Regions from separate parts of the Buttiauxella agrestis genome, predicted to be linked through region 1. Evidence: riboswitches for the same ligand, from Rfam matches in the RefSeq annotation. Region 1 holds a riboswitch; the other holds the start of a gene.
What was found. A riboswitch is a leader RNA that binds a small molecule or an ion and turns the genes downstream of it on or off. The one in region 1 is predicted to bind thiamine pyrophosphate.
Positions count from the first base shown of each region.

Region 2: linked by a shared signal. The riboswitch ahead of thiB (thiamine ABC transporter substrate binding subunit) and the one ahead of thiM (hydroxyethylthiazole kinase) in region 1 are both predicted to bind thiamine pyrophosphate.

Region 1 is NZ_UIGI01000001.1:1,595,542-1,601,440, reverse strand. It holds gene DY231_RS07595 (GntR family transcriptional regulator) at 1-4, opposite strand, end outside; gene thiD (bifunctional hydroxymethylpyrimidine kinase/phosphomethylpyrimidine kinase) at 75-884, opposite strand; gene thiM (hydroxyethylthiazole kinase) at 881-1,669, opposite strand; TPP riboswitch at 1,706-1,802, opposite strand; gene DY231_RS07580 (GNAT family N-acetyltransferase) at 1,873-2,424, opposite strand; gene DY231_RS07575 (sensor domain-containing phosphodiesterase) at 2,836-5,019, shown strand; gene DY231_RS07570 (LuxR C-terminal-related transcriptional regulator) at 5,160-5,765, shown strand.
Region 2 is NZ_UIGI01000001.1:747,032-752,930, forward strand. It holds gene thiP (thiamine/thiamine pyrophosphate ABC transporter permease ThiP) at 1-1,194, opposite strand, end outside; gene thiB (thiamine ABC transporter substrate binding subunit) at 1,170-2,153, opposite strand; TPP riboswitch at 2,191-2,290, opposite strand; gene sgrR (HTH-type transcriptional regulator SgrR) at 2,327-3,985, opposite strand; gene sgrT (glucose uptake inhibitor SgrT) at 4,074-4,235, shown strand; gene DY231_RS03680 (sugar efflux transporter) at 4,377-5,555, shown strand; gene hemW (radical SAM family heme chaperone HemW) at 5,599-5,899, opposite strand, start outside.

The DNA.
Region 1 (5,899 bases):
CCATGTCGCGCAAATGTCCGGAAGATAAGGTGAAACCAGTATAACTCAATGGTCTTATACAGGTATTACCTCGATTACCACCATTGGTGAAAATGATGCACCGGTCCAGTTCCGTTGCCCACTTCCAGCGAATCTGCCTGCTCTAACGCCTGAGATAGCCACGCTTTAGCCGCCGAAATCGTCTTCGGCCAGTCCAGATAGCGCGGATAAAGTGCGGCAAGGGCCGCAGAAAGCGTACATCCCGTACCGTGAGTGTGGCGAGTCTGGACGCGCGGAGCGGTAAAACGCTGCCCACCGTCACGGGTAAATAACCAGTCCGGGCTTTCGGCGTTATCAAGATGGCCGCCTTTCATCAACACCGCTTTGCAACCCATCCCCAGCAGCGCATCACCCTGCTCCTTCATTTCTCGCTCATTTTGGGCATGAGGCGCATCCAGCAGCGCGGCGGCTTCAGGCAGATTCGGTGTGATCAGCGCCACTTGCGGCAACAGCCGACGACACAGGCTATCGACCGCAGAGGGCGCAAGCAAGGGATCACCACTTTTCGCCAGCATGACCGTATCGAGTATCACGTTTTGCGCATGGTAAAAAGCCAACCGTTCAGCCACCGCTTCGACGATATCAGTTTCAGCCAGCATGCCAATTTTAATGGTATCGATACGCACATCACTGAGCACTGAATCAAGCTGGGCGGCGACAAACGCCGGTTCAATGCGATAAACAGACTGCACGCCGCGCGTGTTTTGCGCCACCAGCGCGGTGATCACGCTGGTGCCATACGCACCCAGTGCCGAGAATGTTTTCAGGTCAGCCTGAATGCCCGCGCCCCCGCTCGGGTCAGTGCCAGCAATAGTCAATGCGTTAATACGTTTTTGCCCTTTCATGCCAGAGCCTCCGCATTGAGCCCGTAAAGTGCGTCAAGAAACGCCGGGACAAAACTGCCAGGACCGCGACTCACGGCAATCGCCTGTTCACCGGCGAATTTCATAAACTGGCAGGCGGCAGCGACGTTATCCAGCCTTGACCCTGGCAGCGAACAGCAAGCGGCAACCACGGCGGAAAGCGCGCAACCGGTGCCGACCACGCGCGTCATCAACACGCCGCCGCCCGCAACGCTCCAGGCGTTTTCGCCATCGGTGACGTAATCTTCCTCGCCGGTGACTGCCACCACCGCGCCAGTAAGCTGTGCCAGTTTAAGGGCGGCGGGTAATGCAGAAAGTGCATCGTCAGCGCTATCTACGCCACGGCCTGCGGAATGCTCCCCCGCTAATGCTAAGATTTCTGAAGCATTACCGCGGATTGCGGCAGGTTTTAGCGCGAGAACTTCGCGTGCAAATCGGGTACGAAACGCCAGAGCGCCGACGGCAACCGGATCGAGTACCCATGGCGTGGATGATTGATTCGCGGCGTGAATGGCGGCCAGCATTGCGCGGCTGCTGTCGGCGGTGAGTGTCCCGATATTAATCAGCAATGCACTGGCAATGGGGGCAAATTGCGCGGCCTCTTCGGGCTCAATGACCATAGCGGGAGCCGCGCCAATGGCGAGCAGCACGTTGGCGGTAAAACTCTGCACCACATCATTGGTCATGCAATGGACTAAAGGGGGAGTGCTGCGTAAGTTATGTAAAACCGAGGCGGCGCAGTGGCCGGGTAGCAGGTCAGGTTGCATCTTGTAAGCTCCTGCCTGGCGTGAAGAAGAGATGACCGGGCAGGCATCTGACTTCCCTACGCTGGCATTATCCAGATCAGGTGGTACGGGTATTTCTCAGCCTTCACAAAGAAGGGCACCCCGAGTCATTGATAAATCATACTTTTGCGTTCACAAGAATAATGCGCGCGACAGTGACTGTAAACCGCCTGTGCTGCCAGAGGTTAAGCCAGCGACGTTAACTTTTTGAATTGCCGCCATTCATCGCGGGTTATTTCCCAAAGCTCCGAATCCATTTCACCACTCACATATTGCGATTTTTCGGTGCAGATAAGCCGCATACCGTGACGGATGGAAAGGTTTTTGGAACGGTCATTGGCGACGGCCTTTGGCGCGCGTAACACGTCTTTCTCGAGTGTTTCAAACCAGAAATCATTCACTCCACCGCAGGCCTCACTCATCAGGCCCTGTCCTTGCCATTCCGGGACTAACCAGAAACCACGGTTGTTATCTGGAGTATCCATCAGACAAATTAGCCCAATTAATTCCTGCGGATTTTCTTTACGCCGAATGGACCAGAACCAGCCCTTTCCTTCTTTTACCGCAGGCAGCGCAACATTATCGACATAATGTTTTGCCGCGCCAGGTGGATAAGGCCATGGAACAGTAGAAACCAGGTAACGCACAATCTCCCAGCGCGGAAATACGTTTTGAATTTGCTCGGCATCTTCCGAACGAAGTGGCCGGAGGATCAATCTCGGTGTGATTATTTCCATACTGTTACCCTTTCTTCACGCTGTATTGTTTAGAGTAATTTATACATAAAATTAATAGCGGGCATCAACAAGTAATTAACATTTTTAGCAGGGTGTAACTTTCATGCGCAACAGTTATAGCTTTGTGAATATAACAGGAGAATGTCATCATCGAATTATATTATTATAATGACAATCACATATTCACAAGCATTAAAAACATTTAACCAATAAAAACAACATTCATAGCAAAGAAACAACAAGTAATCTTCGCGCAGGTCTATATTCCAATTGACTCGCACAAGATTCCATATGAAATTAATACCCACAAAACTGTTGAGCGTTGGTTTATTAAAAACATGATATTCTAAAATATCTTATATTGGGCAGCGCGCGTTTATTAATCAAATTTAGGGTTTTACGCTAAAAAATATGGTTTTATCAGCAAGTATTCAACAGCACATTAAAATATGTGTCACATTTTTCTTTTTATATTCGCTTGCTGCGAAACTGGGTCATCGTGTTGAAATAGTTGGGATACCGCTACGGTTTTATGACCTGACCTTACCCATCGTTACAGCATTGCTGATTTTATACCATCGCAGGGCACTCCCGACGTTAGCCCTGTTTGCCCTTTACAGTTTTTACCACTATCCATTGTTTGATTACCTGAGTATCGCTGCACAGTTGAGCAGTGCTTTAATCTGTGTCACGCTCTATTTTTGTGCAACGGGCAAACGAGGCATGGTCAGTTTTGGGCGCAGTCGCCTCTCTGCGCAACGCATATGTTGGCTCATTTGCCTTAATAGTTTTACATTTACCGTGCTCTACCAGTGGTTACTGCTCAAATTTCGTTTTATCTCAGCTTCTGATGAAAACATATTTAGCGTTATCACGCTGATCAATATTCAATGGATGTTGACGTCCTGTATTACAGGTGTCCCATTTTGCTATTTACTTTTCCGCACCTGCTACAAACCCTCATGGTTTTTAAGCTATTTGCGCCAGTTAAAAGATTTGATTGTTAATGGGCCACATGCAATAAGTCAGCTAGTATGGGCAATGCTTTTAATTGCTATTATGTACTGCATGATTACAACAAGAAATGACATTTTAATATTTACTGATTATTCCATAGTATTACTATTACCCGTAATGCTTTGGGGCTCAATCCGATTGGGCCATGCACTCATAAACCCATTATGGGTTTTCATGCTCATTTTGTTAGGCTATTACACTGATAATTATATATCGATAAAAAATGAATTTACGGTAGAGCACTATATCGGCCATCTGGCGCTTGCATCATCAATGATTGCCATATTTTCTCTGACTATTGTCCTTGTTGGTGTACTGGCAACACGCATTCTTAACTACATCAAACATCTTAAGCGCATCTCGTTATCTGAACCTCATACCGGCCTGCCCAATTTACAAGCGCTTAAAAAAGATCTCATACAGTATCCGAACGCAGGGTTATGTACCGTGCAGTGCCCGGAATTAAACTCTTTAACACAAGCTCATGGTATTGCTTTCCGCTTTGAATTTGTTAAAGCCGTGGTTGCATACTTAACACCGCTGCTTAAGGGGTATGACAATATTTATTACAGTCCTGGATATGGTATTTTCCTGCGTCTGGACAATATGAATGAAAGTCTTATCGACTCTTATTATAAAGCCATGACTTCGTTTCGTTTTTCCTGGGGGGAGATGGAGTTAGGGTTAAACTTTGGCTTATCCTGGATGCGTTACGATAACAACATCCCCAATCTTTCGTATGTTGTCGGGCAACTCAATGCCAGCACTTTCGTTTCGCTGCAAAATGGCAAACCTGAAAACCTGAATATGAATGAAGCTGGCGATAGCGCTGTCAATCCAGCGGTGATACGCCACCTGTTGCAGCAGTCAATAGACCAAAAATCATTTGTATTACTGGCGCAGCCTATCGTCTCCACGAGCAGTTCCGACAGATATCAAGAAATCCTGATACGGATTAACACGGGGAATAATAATTTACTTTTCCCGAATACCTTTTTGCCCTTTGCAGAAGAAGCCGGCCTGCTCGCAGAAGTGGATATGACGGTCATAGAGCAGACGTTTCGTTTTATGCACTCTCTGGGGTCATCCCAACCGGACAGTCGTTTCTCGATAAATCTTACCCCGCAGTCGCTGATAAAATCTGATTTCCTCGACAGGCTTTTCACTTTATTTAACACCTGGTCAATTCGCCCGGAACGTATCATCTTCGAAATTATTGAATCAGATATTATCGATAACTTGAATGCTGCAAATGTATTACGAGAGTTGCGTAACCAGGGTTGTAAGATTGCAATTGATGATTTTGGGACCGGTGCCTCCAGTTATTCTCGCCTGAAAAACTTAGAAGCAGATATTCTTAAAATAGATGGTTCATTTGTCCGCAATATTGTTGCTGAAAAGTTCGACCATTTTATCGTGATGTCTTTTTGCGAAGCCGCGAAATTCAAAAATCTGGAAGTTGTCGCGGAATTTGTTGAAAGCGAAGAAATTAAAAAAATGCTCATCACCATGGGTGTGGGTTGGCTTCAGGGCTATCATACCGGCAAACCTGTTGCTATCGAATCCCTTCGCAACTGATTTTCCTGCATTTTTCATACCAGGAATCCCCCTGGTATTGAGTCATCCTCAGCGACATGTCGATTAAGTCTCAAGTTATTCAGTTTGCCTGTTAACTTCATTACCATCGCCCTTCGTTCTATTTCTCAATGAGAGATCTTATGCTTACAATTGCGATACGCGAAAAAAATAGCCATTTCACTCACGGTATAAAAATTATCGTTGCAAATGTGTGCCAACACCTTAAAAAAGATTTTTGTTTTTTATCTCCCGAACACCATCATTGCGCCGATATTTTATTTTTGTCTTTGGATGATAATTGGGTGACTGCTGATTGCTATCAAATGCCTAAAGCAACAAAGTCTCAACGAATTATTCTCATTTGCCGCCAAAAAGAACATCAGAATCTAATGTTTCGGCCATGTTTGTATATGTTGCCGGTTATCTTCAGAGAAGATGAAATTGATGAAATAACCCGCAAAATAACCTGGTGGATTGAACCGTCCAGACATGGGAAAAACACCGTTGCGATTCCTGCCGGGATTTGCCAATACTGCACCACACGCAGTTTCACCGTTGTCGAACGTCAGTTGCTCTCACATATCGCTAAGGGCCATTCGCTAAAAGATTCAGCCTCTTTGATGAAACTCGATGAAAATATCGCAAAATTACATCGTAAGGCAATCATGAGGAAATTGGGTATTCGCGATCAATACGAATTGCATAAATTTCTTAAAACTAACCTCCTTTTTTTAATCCATAACTGACCTCTTATTTAAGAAACAGCTTATATGTACTTAAGTCAAACCTAATATCTAACACTTTTAATCCCTGTCAGTATCCCTTCCAACGATATAATCAGAAGCTGTGAGCATTCAGCTTCTGAGCAACCTTAGCGACC
Region 2 (5,899 bases), 850 kb from region 1:
CACGCTGTTATTGAGCAACAGGAAAAAGCCGGTTGCCAGCACAATGCCCGGCATGGCTAAAATCAACATGCCGCTCAGTTCCAGCGCCTGCCCGGCAAATGCGCGGTTGCGCAGGCGCAATTCACGCGAACTCCACAGCAGCATCACTGTTATCACCACACAGATTAACCCTGCGCCCACGGCGATTCGTAATGAGGTGAATAATGCCTGCCATAGAATCGGTTGTGACAGCACAGAACCCAGGCCGCTATTGATGCCATCAATGATGACCGCTATCAGCGGCGGTAATAACAACAGCAGTGCGAGTACGATAAGCAGCCCGTCACACAGTCTGCGGCGCAGGTTATCCTGCGGGTCGCGCCAGCCTTGCATCTGGCTGATACCCACCGGAATCGCTTTGCTAAGGCGTTGGCTCATCAGCACCAGACCCAGGCAGCAAATCATTTGTACTAATGCGAGCAACGCCGCACGGGCTGGATCGTAGTCGTAACTCAGCGCCTGGAAGATGGCCAGTTCGATAGTGGTCGCCTGCGGCCCGCCGCCCAGTGAAAGCACGGTGGCAAAACTGGCGAAGCAAAGCATGAAAATGAGTGCGGCGGCAGGAAGAATCTGGCGGCGTAACCACGGCCATTCCACAAAGCGGAAGAAATTCCAGCCCTGCATTCCCAGCTGTGCGGCGACCTGGCGCTGTTCGCTGGGGATATTTTCCAGCGCCTGAAGCAGCAAACGCGTCGCCATCGGCAGGTTAAAAAAGACGTGAGCTAATAAAATGCCCTTAAGGCCATATGGCGAGAAAACCCATTCAATGCCCAGCCAGGCGCACAATGAGGCCAGCCAACCTTCGCGGCCGTAAACCGTCAGAATCCCGAACACGGCCACTAACACTGGCAAAACCAGCGTCATGGCGCACAGGCGTAACAGCGCGAGCCGCCCCGGAAAACGGCGGCGGTAAAGTGCGCGGGCGAGGAAAATCGCCGGAAATACCGAAAGGGCAGCGGAGAGGAATGCTTGCCAGAACGAGAAACGCAGTACGTGCCACAAATAGCTATCCTGCACCAGAGCACGGATATCGGTTTGCGGCGCGTTAAACCACAGCGCCAGAAAAGCCGCCAGGGCTACGGCTACCACGAGAGTAGCGGCGCATAGCCCTGGAATCAGCCAGCCGGGGATCAGCGGCTGACGGCGCGTTGCCATTCACTAATCCAGCTGGCGCGATGGGAAGAGACGTCTTGCGGGCTAAATTCCAGCGTGGTCTGCGGTTTCACCAGGCCGTTAAAACCTTCTGGCAATTTCACGTCCGTTACCGGGTACATCCAGTTGCCGGTTGGGATGGTGTTCTGGAAACCTGGCGAGGTGATAAATTTCATGAATTTCTCAGCCAGTTCAGGCTGCTTGCTGGAAGCCAGACGGCCAGCGACTTCGACCTGCAAATAATGCCCTTCGCTGAAATTTGCCGCTGCGTAGTTATCTTTTTTCTCTTCGATAATGTGATACGCCGGTGACGTGGTGTAGCTCATCACCAAATCACCTTCGCCTTTCAGGAACAGGCCGTATGCTTCAGACCAGCCTTTGGTGACGGTGACGGTTTTCTTCGCCAGTTTCGCCCAGGCTTCAGGCGTTTTGTCGCCGTAAACTTTTTGCATCCATAACAGCAGGCCTAAACCCGGCGTGCTGGTGCGCGGATCCTGGTAAATCACTTTCCATTTTTGGTCGCTTTCGACCAGTTCTTTCAGGCTTTTTGGCGGGTTTTTCAGTTTGTTTTTATCGTAGACGAAAGCGAAATAGCCGTAGTCGAAAGGCACGAACGTGTCGTTGTTCCAGCCGCCAGGGATTTTCAGTTTGCTGCTATCAACATTGCTGGTGGCAAACAGTTTGGTCTGCGCAGCCGCTTCCAGCAAATTGTTATCCAGGCCCAGCACCACATCAGCCTTGGTGTTTTTCCCTTCCATGCGCAGGCGATTTAGCAAAGAGACGCCGTCTTCCAGTGCGACGAATTTCAGCTCGCAATTGCAGTCAGCTTCAAAGGCTTTTTTCACCGCAGGGCCTGGACCCCAGTCGGCGGCAAAGGAGTCGTAGGTGTAAACAGTCAGCAGGGGTTTGGCAAAAACCGGGGCGGCGATGAGTGCCAGTAACGGCAGGAATTTTTTGAACACTTTGCACCTCTTGGAATTAGGGGTGGCAAAGGATATTTGAGAATAGAGCCTCAAATCCCTTCGCCGGCATTATCCGGATCAGGTTCGACGGGTATTATCTCAGCCAGACTTTCGTCTTAGCACCCCGTTGAGAACGCGAGCATTGTAATGATTCTGTGAATGAATCGAAAGTATTAAGGTTCCGGCGGCGCAAACCAGGCCGATTTAAAGTCAAACCAGCCGAGCGTGTTCATCCTCACGCCGCGCATGCTGCGTTGTCCCTCGATGCGCAGCCAGTGGTGAATTAACGGCAAAATGTCATTATTCTCAACGCGCTTCTGGCACCACTCCGGCAGTGAAAGCTCGCCGTTGTGCCATTTACGGGTATCGGATTCCCAGTCAATCGCAATACATTTTTGAATGAGCGGCACCTCATAGAGATGCGAAAAGAGTGAAAATTCTAGCGGCAGGGTGAAGTTGGCGCTGTTAAGCCAGATATCGCTTTCGGCATCGCCCTGATGCCACTCTTCATAACTGACTTCTTGCACCACCAGTTTTACGCCTACGCGTGCCAGCAATTGTTCCATCACTTTACTGATAACCCGGTGCTCAACGTGGTCGCGATAGAACGTCAGTGTTACGGACTCAAGCCCTGCGGGTTTTTCGACTACCGGCTGCGGTCGGGTATGGTGCCAGCGTGGCAATAAGCCGTATGCCGGGAACCAATACTGCTGGTTTTGTTCGCCCGCGCTATAAAGCAGGTGAATAGGTGCCAGCACATGGCTCAACCAGCGACGCACTTGTTCATGGCTGCCGGATTGCGAGCGTCTATCAAATAAAATGTAGTAACAGCCTTCTTCCAGGCGACTTTCAACCGCTTTCTCGCTGTCAGGCATTCCCGATAATTGCACCGCACAACTGACGTCTTCACCAATTTCCGGCAGCACCCAGAAATTCACTTCGTCTATTAATGCGCGATAGCCAAAGTAATCATCATAGGCCTGGATCTTTAGTTGGTTGGTGTTGTTACGCACGACGGAATAGGGGCCGGAGCCGACTGGCTGGCGGGAAAAGTTGTCCAGCGTTTGCCACTCACGCGGCAGAATCATCGCATTGACACTGCCAAGCAACCACGGCAGCCAGTTATCCGGCTGTGAGAGCGTAATATCCAGTGTCCAGGCGGTTGGGGAGCTAATCTGGGTGATGTGAGAATAGAGCGGTAGCGCATTAATCCGTTGCAAAGAGGTCATGACATCGAGCATATCCAGCTCGCGGCCATGGTGGAAATGAATGCCTGGACGCAAATAAAAACGCCAGTGTAATGGGGATATTTGCTGCCAGTGGTGAGCTATATCCGCTTCCAGTTCCCCATTTTCCTCATTTATGCGGATTAAGCCGCTGAAAATTTGCCGGGCAATATGCGTTTCTGAACGGCGTAAAGCCGAGCCTGGTAACAGGTTTAGCAGCGGACGATAGTAAAGAACGCGCAGAATATGTCGCCCCTGCCGGAAGCTGCGTCCGAGGTGGGAGATCAGCATCTGGCGCACTGCGGCTTTATCCCCAACGATCTGCACCAGTTGATCAATTCTGTCCTGCTCGAGAAGATCCTCTGCCCGCTGTTGCTGGAGTGCGAGGCCCGTGTAGAGAAATTCGAGCTGCGAACGTTTGCCGCGTCCGACTTCCGCTTTCCAGCTCAGCCAGCCCTTTTCCTGCATCGCACTGAGTAGCGTGCGCATATGGCGGCGGGAGCAATTCAGCAGCGAGGCCAGGTCATTCAACGTTGTATCCTGCGGTTTACCTTCGAAATATTGCCACAGGCGGATGAATTGTTGTTGCAGACGACTCGAACTCATAAAAGAGGAACTCCTGTCAGAAACTCATCAATTTAACTTTCCTCATATTACGCCAATAATCATCAACGTTGAAAGCGAGGAGGTACATATGAAACGGTCGCCAGTGGTTAAGTTTTATCAACAGTATTTTACCGCAACCCAAAGTGTTTCTGCTGGATGGCTGGCTCGCCTGACAGCATCGCAACGTCTAAGGATGCTTGAGGACTTAATGCAGTGGGAGGTGACAACTTCCGTGACCGTGAAGTACTGACTCGTTGAGACATGTGTGACTGAGAATTGGTGATGTTCACCTGGCCAGCAGATTGTTACTGCTGGCTTTTTTATACCCGTCATTAAGGTATAGTTTACGTTTTGCACACCCAGTGAGCGCTCGAACAAAAGGAATTTCTGCATGATTTGGTTTCTGACCAAAGGACGCCGCCTCAATCCGGTTTATGCCGCATTTATGATTGTGGCTTTCATGATGGGGATTGCGGGAGCACTCCAGGCGCCCACTCTTAGCCTGTTTTTAAGTCGCGAAGTCGAGGTGCGCCCATTCTGGGTCGGCCTGTTTTATACCGTCAATGCGATAGCCGGGATACTCGTCAGCCTGGCGCTGGCGAAGCGTTCAGATAACCAGGGCGATCGTCGCAAACTGATTATGGTTTGTTGCGTGATGGCCGTAGCAAACTGTGTGCTTTTTGCTTTTAACCGTCATTACCTGACGTTAATCACCGTTGGCGTCATGTTCGCGTCGATTGCCAACACCGCGATGCCGCAAATATTTGCCCTTGCTCGTGAATATGCCGATAACTCAGCACGTGAAGTGGTGATGTTCAGCTCGATAATGCGTGCGCAGCTCTCGCTCGCCTGGGTTATTGGCCCGCCGCTGTCGTTTATGCTCGCGTTAAATTACGGCTTTACCACTATGTTTCTTATCGCTGCGGGAATTTTTGTTATCTCGCTGGCGCTAATTTTCTTCGCACTTCCTTCGGTCGCAAGGATTGAGCAACCGGCAGATGTGGCGCTTACCCAGGTCAGCGGCTGGAAAGACAAAAACGTCCGTCTGTTGTTTATCGCTTCGATGCTGATGTGGACCTGCAACACCATGTATATCATCGACATGCCGTTGTGGGTCAGCAGTGATTTAGGGCTGCCCGAATCGTTGGCTGGGCTTTTGATGGGCACCGCCGCAGGGCTGGAAATCCCGGCGATGATCCTGGCGGGTTATTACGTGAAGCGCTTCGGTAAACGTCGCATGATGGTGATTGCTGTCTCGGCTGGCGTGCTGTTTTACGTCGGGCTGATTCTGTTCCATAGCCGTACTGCTTTGCTGCTGCTTCAGCTATTTAACGCGGTGTTTATCGGGATTGTCGCGGGTATCGGAATGCTGTGGTTCCAGGATTTAATGCCTGGCAGACCGGGTTCGGCGACCACGCTTTTCACCAACAGTATTTCGACGGGCGTGATTCTGGCAGGGGTTTTACAAGGCGCGCTGGCGGAAAGTTTTGGGCACTATTCGGTATATTGGTTAATTGCCGGGCTGTCGGTGTTCGCGTTGATTCTGACCAGTCGGGTGAAGAACATTTAAGCTGAAATAATGGCGGATAATCGTAGAATCATCCGCCAGATAATCATTCGGCCAGAAAAATCTCTAACAGCGAATTCAAAAACAGCTTACCGTGCTCGGTAATCTGCCAAAAATCTTCTGTCTCAACCAAATAATCCTTCGCAATCGCTTCGTCTAGCTGTGCACGAATCACAGATTCATCAAGCCCGGTATACAGACTGAATTCATTGCGCGGTGCGGCTTCCAATAAACGGAAACGGTTCATAAAGAACTCGAACGGCTTATCGGCTTGTTCGACATCGTGCTGGTTGTCGAGGTATTTGCCTTCCATATAACCGCGAGGGTGGCGAGTTTTCGCGGTACGC